DNA from 2 places in the Achromobacter veterisilvae genome. Region 2 is predicted to be linked to the other one. Evidence: predicted binding sites of a transcription regulator. Region 2 holds the regulator's gene; the other holds the start of a gene.
What was found. Region 2 encodes LexA, which represses DNA repair genes until DNA is damaged. Its sites were predicted from a motif close to ACTGTATNNNNATACAGT; they were not measured.
Positions count from the first base shown of each region.

Region 1 (7,735 bases), 2.2 Mb from region 2:
ATCGCCAAGCTCGAGGAATTCGATTACGCCGGCGCCGCCGCCATCGCCACGGTGATGCTGCTGCTGTCGTTCGTGCTGCTCCTCATCATCAACCTGCTGCAAGGCTGGCAGTCGCGCCGCAACCTCGGGAGGCTGGCATGAGCGCGTCGGACCGTCCCGCCCACCTGACCGAGCCGCGCTGGGTGCGCGGCGTGCTGCTTGCCGTCGCGCTGGGATTCCTGGCGCTGTTCCTGCTGGTGCCGCTGGCCGCGGTGTTCGTCGAAGCCTTCAAGAAGGGTTGGCAGCTATACCTGGACGCCATCATTGAACCCGACGCGCTGGCCGCCATCCGGCTGACGCTGCTGGTGGCCGCGATCGCGCTGCCGCTGAACCTGGTGTTCGGGGTGGCCGCGGCCTGGGCCGTCACCAAGTTCCAGTTCCGCGGCAAGCAATTCCTGGTCACGCTGATCGACCTGCCGTTCTCGGTGTCGCCGGTGGTGGCCGGCCTGGTGTTCGTGCTGCTGTTCGGCACGCAAGGCTGGTTCGGCGGCTGGCTCCAGGACCACGACATCAAGATCGTCTATGCCGTGCCGGGCATCGTGCTGGCGTCGCTGTTCGTGACGTTTCCCTTCGTCGCGCGCGAGCTGATTCCGCTGATGCAGGCGCAGGGCAGCGAAGAGGAACAGGCCGCGCTGACGCTGGGCGCCAGCGGCTGGCAGATCTTCTGGCGGGTGACGCTGCCCAATATCAAGTGGGGGCTGCTGTACGGCGCCATCCTGTGCAACGCGCGGGCCATGGGCGAGTTCGGCGCGGTCTCGGTGGTGTCCGGGCAGATCCGGGGGCTGACCAACACCATGACCCTGCACGTCGAGATCCTCTACAACGAGTACCAGTATTCGGCGGCGTTCGCCGTGGCTTCGCTGCTGGCCCTGCTGGCGCTGGTGACGCTGGTGGCCAAGAACGTCGTCGAATGGCGCAACGCGCGCTTCCTGAAAGCCGCCGACCTGCCGGCCGAGAATCCCGGCCAGGCGGCCGCCATCAAACCGGCCGTCGCCTGAGACGGCCGGCACAGACGGAGACAAGCATGAGTATCGAAGTCCGCAATCTGTCCAAGCGTTTCGGCGAGTTCCGCGCGCTCAACGACGTTTCGCTGCATATTGAAACGGGCGAGCTGGTGGCGCTGCTGGGGCCCTCGGGCTGCGGCAAGACGACGCTGCTGCGCATCATCGCGGGCCTGGAGTCGGCCGATTCCGGCAGCGTGCTGTTCGCGGGCGAAGACGCCACCTCGGTGGACGTGCGCCAGCGCCAGGTCGGCTTCGTGTTCCAGCACTACGCGCTCTTCAAGCACATGACCGTGTTCGAGAACGTGGCCTTCGGCCTGCGCGTCAAGCATCGTTCGCAGCGCCCGTCCGAGGACCAGATCCGGCGCAAGGTGCACGACCTGCTGGGTCTGGTGCAACTGGACTGGCTGGCGGACCGCTATCCGGCGCAACTGTCCGGCGGCCAGCGCCAGCGCATCGCCCTGGCGCGCGCCCTGGCTGTGGAGCCCCGGGTGCTGCTGCTGGACGAGCCGTTCGGCGCGCTGGACGCCAAGGTGCGCAAGGAACTGCGGCGCTGGCTGCGGCGGCTGCACGACGAACTCCACGTGGCCAGCGTGTTCGTGACCCACGACCAGGAGGAAGCGCTCGAGGTGTCGGACCGCGTCGTGCTGATGAACGCCGGCCGCATCGAACAGGTGGGCACGCCGCGCGAGGTCTGGGAAGGCCCGGCCACGCCGTTCGTCTACGGTTTCCTGGGCGACGTGAACCAGTTGCAGGGCGTGGCCACGCGCGGCGTCTGGAGCGGCGCGGGCCTGTCGCTGCCGGCGCCCGAGCTGGCGCAGGCCGAGGGCCAGCGCGCCACCGCCTACGTGCGGCCGCATGAATTCGACATCGAACGCTACCGCGCGGGCGCCGACGGCATTCCGGTGCGCCTGGCGCACGCCTACCTGGCCGGCCCCAGCGCCTACCTGGAACTCGCCCGGGAGGACTCCGCTTCGCTTCTGGAGGCCGAGGTGCCCGAGTCCCTGTACCGGGAGCTGGGCCTGCGCGACGGCGAAATCCTCTTGGCGCGCCCGCGGCGGGCGCGCATTTTCGCGGTGCAGGCATGACGACGACCGATCTTTACCCCGAACTCGACGCGGCCCTTGCGGTCCGCTGGCGCGAACTGAACGCGCGCCTGGCCGACATCCAGCGGCGCTACCCCGACGCCGCGCTGGCGTCGTCGCTGGCCGCGGAGGACATGGTGCTGACGCATGCGCTGTATGGCGGCGGCCCGGACCTGGAAGTGTTCACCCTGGACACGGGCCGCCTCCATGCCGAGACGCTGGGCGTGCTGGAAGCGGTGCGCGAGCGCTACGGGCGCGAGGTGACCGTGTACCGGCCCGATGCCCAGGCGGTCGAGCGCCACGTCGCCGAGCACGGCGCCTACGCCTTCTACGAAAGCGTGGACCTGCGCAAGGCCTGTTGCCAGATCCGCAAGGTCGAGCCGCTCAAGCGCGCGCTGGCGGGGCGCGGCGCCTGGATCACCGGCCAGCGGCGGGCGCAATCCACGACCCGCGGCGAACTGCCGCTCGAAGAGGACGACAAGACCTTCGGCCTCTACAAGTTCAACCCCCTGGCCGAATGGAGCGAGGAGGAGGTCTGGTCCGTCATCCGGGCCCTGGGCATTCCGTACAACCCCTTGCATGACCAGGGCTACCCGTCCATCGGATGCGAGCCCTGTACGCGCGCGATCCGGCCCGGCGAAGACCTGAGGGCGGGGCGCTGGTGGTGGGAGTCCTCCGACTCCAAGGAATGCGGCCTGCATGCGGGCAACCGGGTCATCTCTGTCGTGGCGCGCGCCGAATGACGCCGGCCATGAATTCGAAATCTGTTTTAGTGGAGTAGTCATGTCTGCCGTGATCCAACGCAGCCACCTCGATTGGCTGGAATCGGAAGCGATATTCATCCTGCGCGAGGTCGCCGCGGAAAGCGAGAAGCCCGTCCTGCTGTTTTCGGGCGGCAAGGATTCCGTGGTGCTGCTGCGCCTGGCCGAGAAGGCCTTCCGCCCGGGCCGCTTCCCGTTCCCGCTGATGCACATCGATACCGGGCACAACTTCGAAGAAGTGATCGCCTTCCGCGACGCGCGCGCGGCCGAACTGGGCGAAACCCTGATCGTGCGCAGCGTCGAGGATTCGATCGCGCGCGGCAGCGTGGTGCTGCGCCGCGAAACCGATTCGCGCAACGCCGCCCAGGCGGTGACGCTGCTGGAGGCGATCGAGGAATTCGGCTTCGACGCCTGCATCGGCGGCGCGCGGCGCGACGAGGAGAAGGCGCGCGCCAAAGAGCGCATCTTTTCGTTCCGGGACGAATTCGGCCAATGGGATCCCAAGGCCCAGCGTCCCGAGCTGTGGAGCCTGTTCAACACCCGCGTGCACCGGGGCGAGAACATGCGCGTCTTCCCGATATCCAACTGGACCGAGCTGGACGTCTGGCAGTACATCCAGCGGGAGCGGCTGGCGCTGCCCTCCATCTACTACAGCCATGAGCGCGACGTGGTGCGCCGCAAGGGCCTGCTGGTGCCCGTCACCCGGCTGACGCCGCCGCAGGACGACGAGCAGGTGGAACGCCTGCAGGTGCGCTTCCGCACGGTGGGAGATATCTCCTGCACCTGCCCGGTGGCGTCCGACGCCGCCGACACGATGGCCATCATCGCCGAAACCGCGGTGACCGACATTACCGAGCGCGGCGCCACGCGCATGGACGACCAGACTTCCGAGGCCTCGATGGAGCGCCGCAAGAAGGAAGGCTATTTCTGATCGCACGAGACGCCGGCGCCTGCCGGCGGCAAGGGACGCACATGAACGCACTGAACGATTCTTTTCTCTCCGGCGCCGATACGGGCGTGCTGCGCCTGATCACCGCGGGGTCCGTGGACGACGGCAAGTCCACGCTGATCGGCCGCCTGCTGTACGACAGCAAGGGCGTGTTCGCCGACCAACTGGACGCGATCTCGCGCGCCAAGCACAAGCGGGTGGCGGGCGACGGCATCGACTTCTCGCTGCTGACCGACGGCCTGGAGGCCGAGCGCGAGCAGGGCATCACCATCGACGTGGCCTACCGCTATTTTTCCACGCCCTCGCGCAAGTTCATCATCGCCGACGCGCCGGGCCATGAGCAGTACACGCGCAACATGGTGACGGGCGCGTCGACCGCGGACGTGGCCGTCATCCTGATCGACGCCACCCGGGCGGCCGACGGCAAGCTGCTGCCGCAGACCAAGCGGCACAGCACGATCGCGCGCCTGCTGGGCATCCGCCATATCGTGGTCGCGGTCAACAAGATGGACCTGGTGGAATGGGACCGCGCCGTGTTCGAGCGCATCCGCGACGCCTATGCCGAGCTGGCCGGCAAGCTCGGCATCGCGCACTTCGACGCGTTGCCGCTGTCCGCGCTGAACGGCGACAACGTCGTCACGCTGTCGCCGAAGACGCCATGGTACGAAGGGCAGCCGTTGCTGGCCTTGCTGGAATCGCTGGACCTCGCCAGCGACGGCCGCACCGCGCCGCTGCGCTTCCCGGTGCAATGGGTGGCGCGCCACGACGGCGATCGCAAGGAGGACTTCCGCGGTTATGCCGGGCGCGTGGCCAGCGGCGTGCTGCGCCCGGGCGATGAAGTCGCGGTGCAGCCGTCCGGCGTGACGGCCGTGGTGCGCGAAGTGCGGGCCTTCGACCGCGCGCTGGACGAGGCGGTGGCGGGCGATTCGATAACGCTGGTGCTGGACCGCGACGTGGACGTATCGCGCGGCGACGTGATCGTGCACGCGGCCGCGCCCGCGCGGGTCGCGCGCGAGTTCGAGGCCGAGCTGTGCTGGCTCGATGCGCAGGCGTTGAATCCGGCGCGCAAGTACCTGCTGAAATCCGGAACGCGATTGACGTCCGCGAAGATACGCGCGGTGCTGTCGCATCGGGACATCCATGAACTGCAGGAAGTGGAGAACACCGAAGGCACGCTGCGCATGAACGATATCGGGCGCGTGACGTTCACGACCCGCGACTCGCTGGCGGTCGACCGCTATGCCGACGTGCCCGCGACGGGGGCCTTCATTCTGATCGACGAGGCCACGCACCAGACCGCGGCGGCGGGCATGCTGCGTTAAGCCGAAAGAGGCCGGAGAACAACGGATCTCCGGCCCGGATTTTGCTGTTGTTTTTCTGCCAAACCTAGTACTGGCGCGGGTTTCCAGGCGATATCGCCTGGTGAAACCGATTTGTCCGGACGGCGTCCGCGTCTTGCGGTAAAGTGGGGTTGTCTTACGAAAAGGCTTTTGGTGCTTGTCAAAACCACTGTGTTTTTGTACAGTAGTTTTCATGGCACGCACCGATCATTCTTTTCCCGCCGGTTCTGGGTCCCCGGCTGCCGCCCCCGCCGCCTTGCGCGGTCGGGGTGCGGTTACTAATGTTCGGCATCGCTTTCAGCGCGATGACCGCGTGCAGGTCGACGACGGCTGGTCCGCTTCCGGATTGCCCGCCGACTTCGTAGATTCCGTCCCCGATAATTTTTCCGACACCGCGCCCAGGGTCATCCCGATCCTGCCCGACACGCGCCATGCTCCTCCCGCGCCCAAGACCACGGTCACCGCGGAAGAGGCCCGCAAGATGCTGTCGCGCAATGATTCGCCCGACATTCCCTTCGACGTCGCCGTCAATCCGTACCGGGGCTGCGAGCACGGCTGCGTGTACTGCTACGCCCGGCCCACCCATTCCTACCTGGGCTACTCTCCCGGGCTGGATTTCGAGACGCGGCTGGTGGCCAAGGCCAATGCCGTCCAGGCCCTGCGCGCCGAACTCGGCCGGCCCGGGTACAAGCCGTCGCCCATCAACATCGGCTCGGCCACGGACCCGTACCAGCCCATCGAACGCGAATGGCGCCTGACGCGCGGCCTGCTGGAACTCATGCTGGAAACCCGGCATCCGCTCACCATCGTGACGAAGAACGGGCTGGTCGCCCGCGACCTGGATCTCCTCGCGGCGCTGGCCGAGCAGAAGCTGGTAGTGGTTTACATGAGCATCACCACGCTGGACGCCGGCATGGCCCGCACGCTGGAGCCCCGCGCCGCCGCGCCCTGGCGCCGCCTGGAAGCCGTGCGCAGCCTGACGGACGCGGGCGTGCCGGTGGGCGTGCTGGTGGCGCCCGTCATTCCGTTCATCAACGACGAATCCATGGAACACATCCTCCAGGAGTCCAAGGCGGCGGGCGCGCATTACGCCAGCTACACCGTCCTGCGCCTGCCCTGGGAGGTCAAGACCCTGTTCGAGGACTGGCTGAACGTCCATTTTCCCGACCGGGCCCAGCGCGTGCTGCATCGGGTCGAAGACCTGCGCAACGGGCGGCGCAACGATCCCAACTTCGGTACGCGCATGCGCGGAACCGGCGTCTGGGCCGACCTGCTGCGCCAGCGTTTCGCCGTGGCCACGCGCAAGCTCGGGCTGAACCGGCACCGCCTGGCCCTGGACTGCGACCGTTTCCTGCGTCCGGCCGGCGCCCCCGGCACGGCGGGAGCGGCTTCCGATTTCCTATCCCCGGTTGGCGCGCAAGCGTCTTCAGGGGTCCCTTTTCCTGCCGCACGGCCCGTTGCCGGCGGCGCGCGAGGGCGCGGAATGCGCCAGTTGCACGCCGCGGCCGCGGGCCAGTTGTCGTTGTTCGATTGACCGCCGGCTGACGCCGCGGAGGGTGGCCAGGGCGCCGTGTCTTGGCGCCGGTTCGTCTTTACTAGGAGTTCCTATGAACACCGCTGATATTTCCGTCCTGTCGGATGAGCTTGCCGTCTCGCTGAACCCGCTGCGCCGCGGGGCGCACCGCGCCCGTGCCGCTTGCGCCAGGCTGGCGGGGCTGGCCCTGCCCTGGAACGCGTCCTCGGCCGGCGCCGCGCCTCGCCAGCGCGCGCGTCCGGGCTCCACGCCCGCCCGTTGGCCGTTCCCGCCCGCGCCGGCCGAAGAGGGCCTGCTGGCTGGCAAGGGGCCGGCTCCGGTGTCCGTGCCGGCGCCCGAGGTCCGTCCCGCCGCACCGGCCGCACCCCTCGCGCCGGGCCTGGCGGCGGCGCCCGCCGCGCGCGAACGCAGCCTGGGCAACGCCACGGCCGAACCCGTAACGGCAGGCATGACCCGCAAGGCAATGCTGATCGACGTGGCGATGGTGCTGGCCTGGGGCGCCATCATCCCCGGGCTGATGTGGCTGGGCGCCGCCGCCGGTTTCTGAGCCGTCCCGGCGTTCGGGCGAAGCTGGAACCTAGAACGGATTCCTGGCGTTTAGCTGGATCCCAGCAGCACCACGCCCACCAGGATGGACAGGCAGCCGGCCAAGCGGCCCGGCCCCACTTTTTCGCGCAGCAGGAACATGCCCGCCAGGGTGCCCAGCATCATGGACATCTCGCGCGCAGGCGCAACCAGGCTCAGCGGCGCGCCGTTGCGCAAGGCGTACAGCACCAGGATGTAGCCTAGCGGCGACAACAGGCCGACCGCCAGCGCCAGGTGCCAATACCCGCGCATGGATTCCCAGGCCTGGGCCCGGCGGTGCAGCATATGGGGGGTCATCATGGCCGTGCGGGTCACGCAGGTGAACCAGTCGAACAGCACCGGGCTGATCAGCAGTACCTTCACGCCATAGGCATCCACGACGGTATAGGCCGCGATGAAAAGGCCGATCACCATGCCCCAGCGTACGCCGATCCAGGCCTG
Region 1 is NZ_CP148753.1:2,815,673-2,823,407, forward strand. Features, by position in the region: gene cysT (sulfate ABC transporter permease subunit CysT) at 1-141, shown strand, start outside; gene cysW (sulfate ABC transporter permease subunit CysW) at 138-1,037, shown strand; gene WHX56_RS12955 (sulfate/molybdate ABC transporter ATP-binding protein) at 1,064-2,128, shown strand; gene WHX56_RS12960 (phosphoadenylyl-sulfate reductase) at 2,125-2,868, shown strand; gene cysD (sulfate adenylyltransferase subunit CysD) at 2,909-3,817, shown strand; gene WHX56_RS12970 (sulfate adenylyltransferase subunit 1) at 3,859-5,157, shown strand; gene WHX56_RS12975 (PA0069 family radical SAM protein) at 5,369-6,709, shown strand; gene WHX56_RS12980 (hypothetical protein) at 6,783-7,256, shown strand; gene WHX56_RS12985 (DMT family transporter) at 7,307-7,735, opposite strand, start outside.
Region 1: the regulator LexA is predicted to act here: its motif matches at 5,344-5,361, upstream of WHX56_RS12975 (PA0069 family radical SAM protein).

Region 2 (7,735 bases):
CATCGATACGCTCATCAATCTTCCCTGGAAGAAGAAGAGCAAGATCAACAATTCCATCAGCAACGCGGAAACGGTGCTGGACAACGACCACTATGGCCTGGAAAAGGTCAAGGAACGGATCCTGGAATATCTTGCCGTGCAGCAGCGCGTGGACAAGGTGAAGGCGCCGATCCTCTGCCTGGTCGGCCCTCCCGGCGTGGGCAAGACCTCGCTGGGGCAGTCCATCGCCAAGGCCACGAACCGCAAGTTCGTGCGCATGGCGCTGGGCGGCGTGCGCGACGAAGCCGAGATCCGCGGCCATCGCCGCACCTACATCGGCTCCATGCCCGGCAAGATCGTCCAGAACATGTCGAAGGTCGGCGTGCGCAATCCCCTGTTCCTGCTCGATGAAATCGACAAGCTGGGCATGGATTTCCGCGGCGATCCCTCGTCGGCCCTGCTCGAGGTGCTGGACCCGGAACAGAACCACACGTTCCAGGACCACTACATCGAAGTCGACTTCGACCTGTCCGACGTCATGTTCGTGGCCACCAGCAACACGCTGAACATTCCGCCGGCCCTGCTGGACCGGATGGAAGTGATCCGCCTGTCCGGCTATACCGAGGAAGAGAAGATCCACATCGCCCGCGACCATCTGCTGCCCAAGCTGATGAAGAACAACGGCGTGAAGGATAGCGAGCTGACCGTCGACGACAGCGCCCTGCGCGACATCGTGCGCTACTACACCCGCGAAGCCGGCGTGCGCGCGCTCGAACGCGAAGTGGGCAAGATCTGCCGCAAGGTCATCAAGCAGTTGCTGACCCAGGGCGACCGCGCCAAGGCCGAAGGCAAGACCCTCGAGGTCAAGCCGGTCAACGTGACGGGCGACAACCTGAGCGACTACCTGGGCGTGCGCCGCTACACCTTCGGCATGGCCGAAAAGGAAAACCAGATCGGCCAGGTGACCGGCCTTGCGTGGACGGAAGTCGGCGGCGACCTGCTGACGATCGAAGTCGCGGACATGCCCGGCAAGGGCGTCATCCAACGCACCGGCTCGCTGGGCGACGTGATGAAGGAATCGGTCGAAGCGGCCCGCACGGTGGTGCGCTCGCGCGCCCGCCGCCTGGGCTTTGCCGACAGCGTCTTCGAGAAGCACGACATGCACGTGCACGTGCCGGAAGGCGCGACGCCCAAGGACGGTCCGTCCGCGGGTATCGCGATCACCACGGCCATGGTGTCGGCCCTGTCGCGCATCCCGGTGCGCGCCGACGTCGCCATGACCGGCGAGATCACGCTGCGCGGCGAAGTGCTGCCCATCGGCGGCCTGAAGGAAAAGCTGCTGGCGGCCCATCGCGGCGGCATCAAGACGGTCTTGATCCCGGAAGAAAACGTCAAGGACCTGGCGGAGATTCCGGACAACGTCAAGAACCATCTCGAGATCGTGCCGGTGCGCTGGATCGACAAGGTGCTGGAACTGGCCCTGGAACGCCTGCCCGAGCCCCTGGCCGAGGAAGAAGCGGTCAAGGAACCCCTGGTGGCCAAGCCGGCCGAGCCGGGCTCGACCGATCCGGTGCTCAAGCATTGACCTGACCTTCCGGGCGTCTCCGCAAGGAGCGCCCGGGAGCCATGACCCAAAAAGAAACCCGCCTCGGCGGGTTTCATTTTGCCTGCGCCGGGAAGGGCGGGAGAGGCCCTTAGTGCAGCGCGTGCGTGCGGATCAGGCCCACGGCTATGCCTTCCAGGGCGAAATCCTGGTCGGCGCCCACCACGATGGGCTGGAAGTCCGGGTTTTCGGGCAGGAGTTCGATGTGGCCGTTCTGGCGCTGCAGGCGCTTGACGGTGACGTCATCGCCCAGCCGGGCCACCACGATCTGGCCATTGCGGGCCTCGGAGGCTTTTTTCACGGCGAGCAGGTCGCCTTCCAGGATGCCCGCGTCGCGCATGCTCATGCCGCGCACCTTCAGCAGGTAGTCGGGCGCCTGGGCGAACAGGTTGGGGTCCACGCCGACCTCGCGTTCGACGTGTTCCGCGGCCAATATGGGGCTGCCGGCGGCCACGCGGCCCACCAGCGGCAGCAGCAGTTGCGCCAGGGAGGGCAGGGGCAGCGAGGCTTGCGTGGGCGCCGTGGAGGCGTCTTTCAGGCGGATGCCGCGGGAGGCGCCGGCCGTGAGTTCGATGGCGCCCTTGCGGGCCAGGGCCTTGAGGTGATCTTCCGCCGCGTTGGGGGAACGGAAACCCAGGGCCTGCGCGATTTCGGCGCGCGTCGGCGGAAAGCCGGTGCGCGCGACGGTCTGCCTGATCAGATCCAGGATTTGTTGTTGGCGATCGGTGAGTTTGCTGGCCATGGCGATGATCCGGTGCTAGCGGACTGTACATATATACAGCGCCATTCTGGGGGACGCAGCGCAAAAAAGCAAGTTGCTCCCCGAACTGACCGGCCGGTCGCCTCAAAGCGGCAACCGGCCGGTCAGGATGCCCCGGATCGAGCGCGCCGGGCCAAATCAGACCTTGCCCGGGCGGACCTCGACCAGGCGCCGCGCGTTATTCCGGCTTGATGCCGGCCGTCTCGATGACGCCGCGCCACTTCCGGGTCTCGGATTCGATGTAGTCCTGCAATTCCTCCGGACGCGTGGCCTTGATCGTGATGGCCTTGTCTTCGAGTTTGCGGACGATGTCGGGCATGGCCAGCGTTTTCAGCAAGGCGGAACTCAGCACCGACAGCCGGTCGGCCGGAATGCCGGCCGGGCCCATGACGCTGACCCAGGCGTCCACGCTCATGTTCTTCACGCCCAGCTCCTCGGCGGTGGGCACATCGGGCAGTTCCTTGATGCGCGTCGTGCTGGTGATGGCCAGCGCCCGCACTTTGCCCGATTGCACCAGGCTCAGGGCGGCGGGCAGATTGTCGAACCCGAGGTCGACGTGGCTGCCCATCAGCGCGGTCAACGCCGGGCCGCTGCCCGAAAAGGGAATGTGCTGCATGTTCGAGCCGGTCAGGATCTTGAAGTATTCGCCGGTCATGTGCGGCGACGTGCCGGCCCCGGGGCTGGAGTAGGACAGTTGCCGCTGCTTCGCGTCGGCGATCAGCGCGCCCAGGTCCCGGTATTTCGAATCGGCATTGACCAGCACCAGATTGGTGTAGAAGCCGACCTCGCCGATCATGGTGAAACCCTTGATCGGGTCGAAATTCAGTTCCTTGCGCAGCAACGGGTTGATCACGTTGGTGGCTACGGTGCCCAGGAAGATGGTGTAGCCGTCCGGCTTGGCGTGCGCGACCGTCGAGGCGCCGATGGTGCCGCCCGCGCCCGCCTTGTTCTCGACGACGACGGACTGGCCCAATTCGCGCGACAGGCCCTCGGCCAACACGCGCGCGACGATATCGGTCGAGCCGCCCGGCGGAAACCCGACTACGAAGCGGATGGGCTGGTCCGGAAAGGCCGCGGCGGCGGAGCCGCCCAGCGTGATGGCCAGCGCGCCGGCCGTGGCGGCAATCCAGGTCTTGAATGTCATGATCGATGTTCCTCCTGCTGGCTCGCGTCGCGCAAGTCGTCGATGATTCGCCGCTTGTCGAGTTTGCCTAGTGTGTTTTTTGGAAAAGACTGCACGATGTGGATGATTTTGGGTGTCCGCACGGACCCCAACTGCTGCTTGCCGTAATCAATCAGCGCCTGGGCGCCGACCGAGTCCGGCCGAACTGGAACGACCGCCATTTCGACGCGTTCGCCCCAGTAGTCGTCGGCGACGCCGAACACCACGCATTCGGCGATGTCCGGGTGTCGCGCATAGGCGTTCTCGACGTCGGAGGGATAGACATTGAAGCCGCCGCTAATGATGACGTCCTTGGAGCGGCCTTTGATGAACAGGAACCCGCGCTCGTCGATGTAGCCGATGTCTCCGGTGTGGAACCAGCCGTCTTTCAGGACGGCCGCGGTCTGCTCGGGCATGTTCAGGTAGCCCGACATCAGCAGGTCGCCGCTGGCGATGATTTCGCCCAAGGTGTTCGGGCTGGCGGTGGCGCGGCCGTCTTCGCCGACGACCGCGACCCGCGTCAGGGGGCCGACTCGGCCCGCGCTGCCATGGTTTTCCGGTCGGGAGCCGGTGGCGCCGTCCATCCCCGCGATGATGACCGGCGCTTCCGTCAGGCCATAGGTAACGCCCAGCACGGGGCCGAACGCCGCGATTGCCTGCGACAGCAGCGGGGCCGGGCAGGGCGCGCCGCCATACAGCAGGTTGCGCAGCGTCGGCAGGTGGCGCGGCGCGTCGCGCTGTGCCTGCACCAGCCGCTGGAGCAGGGTGGGAGGCACCCAGGTGGACGTCACCCCGCAGGTGTCCATCAAGGCATGCAGTTGCTCGGCCGTGGCACGGCCGGCGATCACCAGGCAGCCGCCGGCATGCAATACCGGCAGCACGAACGTGCCCGCGCCATGCGTCATCGGCGGCGCCAGCAGGAAGCGTTCCTCGCTGTCGAAGCCATACGCCATGGCCAGCGACGCCACCATGGTGTTGATACAGCGCAGCGACTGCAATACGGCTTTGGGCACGCCCGACGATCCACCCGTGAACTTGATGGCGGCCGTCTCGCCCGGATCCGGATTGGAGCGCGATGGCGACTGGCCCGCGTGTTCACGCACCAGCGCGTCGGTATGGAGCTCGCGGCGCTCGTCGTTGCAGATGCGCGGGCCGTGGTAGGAAGCCAGCAGCGCCTCGTAGGCCGCGTCGTGCAACACGATATCGGGCGCGGCCGTCGCCAGTTGGCGGGCGATGTCCTGTTCGACGACGGTCGGCGTCAGCGGCACCAGCACGCCGCCGCAGGCATAGGTGGCCAATATGCCCAGCAGCATTGCGTGCGAATTGCCGGCCAGCGTGGCGATCACCGGACGAGGCTTGCCCGACAGGCGTTGCAGCGCCGCGGCCAGCGCCAGCGCCTGGCCGCGCAGCGCTTCGTACGTATGGGTGCGGCCGGTGGCCGCATCGATCGCCGCGATGCGATCCGGGTACCGCATGGCGGCATGCAGGAAAAAATCGATAGGCTGCATGCTAGAGCCTGTTGCTGAGCACCGTGACCACGGCCGCCGCATCTTCGTAATGCAGGAACCCGCCGCCGTTTTCGGCCACCGCGGTGCGGGCGCCCCGGACCTGGCGCGCGCCGGCTTCATGGCGCAGTTGCGTAACGAGCTCGTGGATCTGCACCAGGCCCGTCGCGGCGATCGGATGCCCCTTGGACACCAGGCCGCCCGATACGTTGACGGGGGTGATGCCGCCCAGGCTGGTCGCGCCGCTTTCGGTGTAGGGGCCGCCCTGGCCGCGGGCGCAAAGGCCCAGGTTTTCGATCTGCAGCAGTTCCGCGAAGCTGGACGCGTCATGCACTTCGGCCACGTCGATATCCCGCGGCGTGATCTCGGCCATGGCATAGGCGCGCTTCGCGGCCAGGTGCACGCAGTGCCGGTCCATGTCGGCGATGTCGCGGATCACGGTGCTGGCCGCGCCGATGCCCGCGACCCTGACGGCCCGTTGCCTGCGCGCGTCGGACAAGGCGCGGCCGCTGGACAGCACGACGGCCGAAGCGCCGTCGGAAATGGGCGCGCACATGGCGCGCGTCAGCGGCCAGGCGATCTCGGGAGTGGCAAGCACGTCGTCGATGGACATGTCGTTCTGGTACTGGGCCAGCGGGTTCATGGTCGAGTGCGCGTGGTTCTTGGCCGCCGCGCTGGCGATCTGCCGCTGCGTGGTGCCGTAAGTGCGCATGTGCTGGCGCGCCATGGCCGCATAGATGTCCATGAAGAAGCTCTGCGTATTCCAGGCGCCGGGAGAGTTCAGCCGCTCGCGGATGGCGGGGTCGGTCTCTTGCTGGCAGAAGAAATCCCATGTCTGGCGCAGCAGATGGATGTCGGTGCCGCCGAAGAACGCATTCATCATTTCGGTCTTCTTGTCGGGGTAGAACATCTTCTCCGCGCCGACCACCAGCACCGTGTCGAACATGCCCGATTCGATCGCCATGCAGGCGTTGAACAGCCCGGAACTGCTGCTGGCGCAGGCATTTTCGATATTGAAGACGGGGATGCCGCTCACCCCCATCGCGTTCAGCGCGCACTGGCCGCGGATCGAATTCTGCTTTTCCATCTGGCCCTGGCGCACGTTGGAGAACCATGCGGCTTGCATGTCATCCAGGCCATGGCCGCTGTCGGCCAGGGCAGTATTGACGGCTTGTTCGGTCAGTTGCTTGACCGAAAGATCCGGGTGGCGGCCCAGCGGAGTATGGGCGATGCCGGTGATATAGACGTTCATGGTAGGTGTAGGCGGCTGGTCGATGAGTGGCTCTATTCTGCGTGGCCGACCGATCCGGATTAACCCCTGCTTACCCGTGAAAAAGAGGATAAAGTTCCGGCATATGAAACTTTTCTGCCCGGTATGGGCCTGGACGTTATGACGGAATCCTCCAGCATCCAGAAGGCGCTGCGAGTGCTCAAGACTGTGCAGCGCCATCACGAAGAAGGCCTGCGGCTCACGGATGTATGCCGAGAGCAGGGCCTGGAAAAACCGACGGCGCTGCGGCTGTTGCGCGAACTGCTGGCGCAGGGGCTGGTGGCCCGCGATGCGCGCAGCAAGAAGTACTACCTGGGCGACTATTGCCGGAAACTGGGGGAGTCGCTGGCTGCGCAGTCGTCGTTGTCCGTGCGCTATGGGCCCTTGCTGCGCCGTATTTCCGACCGCACCGAAGACGCCAGTTTCCTGGTGATCCTGCAAGACCTGGATACCCTCTGCATTGGCCGGGAAGTGGGCGCCTATCCCATCCAGGCGTTGGCCATCCCGGTCGGCAACCGCCAGCCCATCGGCGTGGGCGCGGGCGGCCTGGCCATGCTGGCGAGTTTCGACGACGACGTCACGGAGCATTACCTCAAGGTCAACAGGGCCCGCTTCCTCAAGTACAAGTCGCTCACGCTGGAGCAACTGCGCATGCGCATCGCCCGCGCGCGCAAGCGCGGCTACGCCGTGATAGGCAGCCACGCGGTCAGCAAGGTGACCGGCGTGGGCGTGACGCTGATGAATAAAGAAGGCGACGTGCTGGGTGGCATCAGTGTCGCGGCACTGGACAATCGCATGACGCAAAAGCGCCAGGAGGCCGTGGCCCAGATAATCCGCGAAGAGATGAACCGGTTCCTGGACAAGTAGAGCCGCCGCGGGCGTGCACAAATGAAAACGGGACCCGAAGGCCCCGTTCGCGGAAGCAGGCCCGTGGGCCCGCGCGGCTGCTGGCTTACAGCACGGCCGCGATGCCCGCGGCCACCTTGTCGATGTTGCCGCTGTTCAGCGCGGCGACGCAGATGCGGCCGCTGGAGACGGCGTAGACGCCGTGCTCTTCGCGCAGGCGGTCCACTTGCGCGGCGGTCAGGCCCGAGTACGAGAACATGCCGCGCTGGCGCAGCACGAAGCTGAAGTCCTGCTTGCCGCCGTGTTCCTGGATCTTCTCGACCAGTTGCTTGCGCATCAGGCGGATGCGGTCGCGCATGCCGGCCAGTTCCTCTTCCCACATGGCGAAGAGTTCGGGCGAGTTCAGGACCGTCGACACCACCGTGCCGCCGTGGGTGGGCGGGTTGGAATAGTTGGTGCGGATCACGCGCTTGAGCTGGCTCAGCACGCGGGTGGCTTCATCCTTGCTGCCGGCCACGACGGTCAGCGCGCCGACGCGCTCGCCATACAGGGAGAACGACTTCGAGAACGAGGAGCTGATGAACATGGTCAGGTCCAGGTCGGCGAACAG
Region 2 is NZ_CP148753.1:4,986,781-4,994,515, reverse strand. Features, by position in the region: gene lon (endopeptidase La) at 1-1,564, shown strand, start outside; gene lexA (transcriptional repressor LexA) at 1,674-2,324, opposite strand; gene WHX56_RS23085 (Bug family tripartite tricarboxylate transporter substrate binding protein) at 2,521-3,486, opposite strand; gene WHX56_RS23080 (class I adenylate-forming enzyme family protein) at 3,483-5,012, opposite strand; gene WHX56_RS23075 (thiolase family protein) at 5,014-6,261, opposite strand; gene WHX56_RS23070 (IclR family transcriptional regulator) at 6,385-7,146, shown strand; gene WHX56_RS23065 (amino acid aminotransferase) at 7,232-7,735, opposite strand, start outside.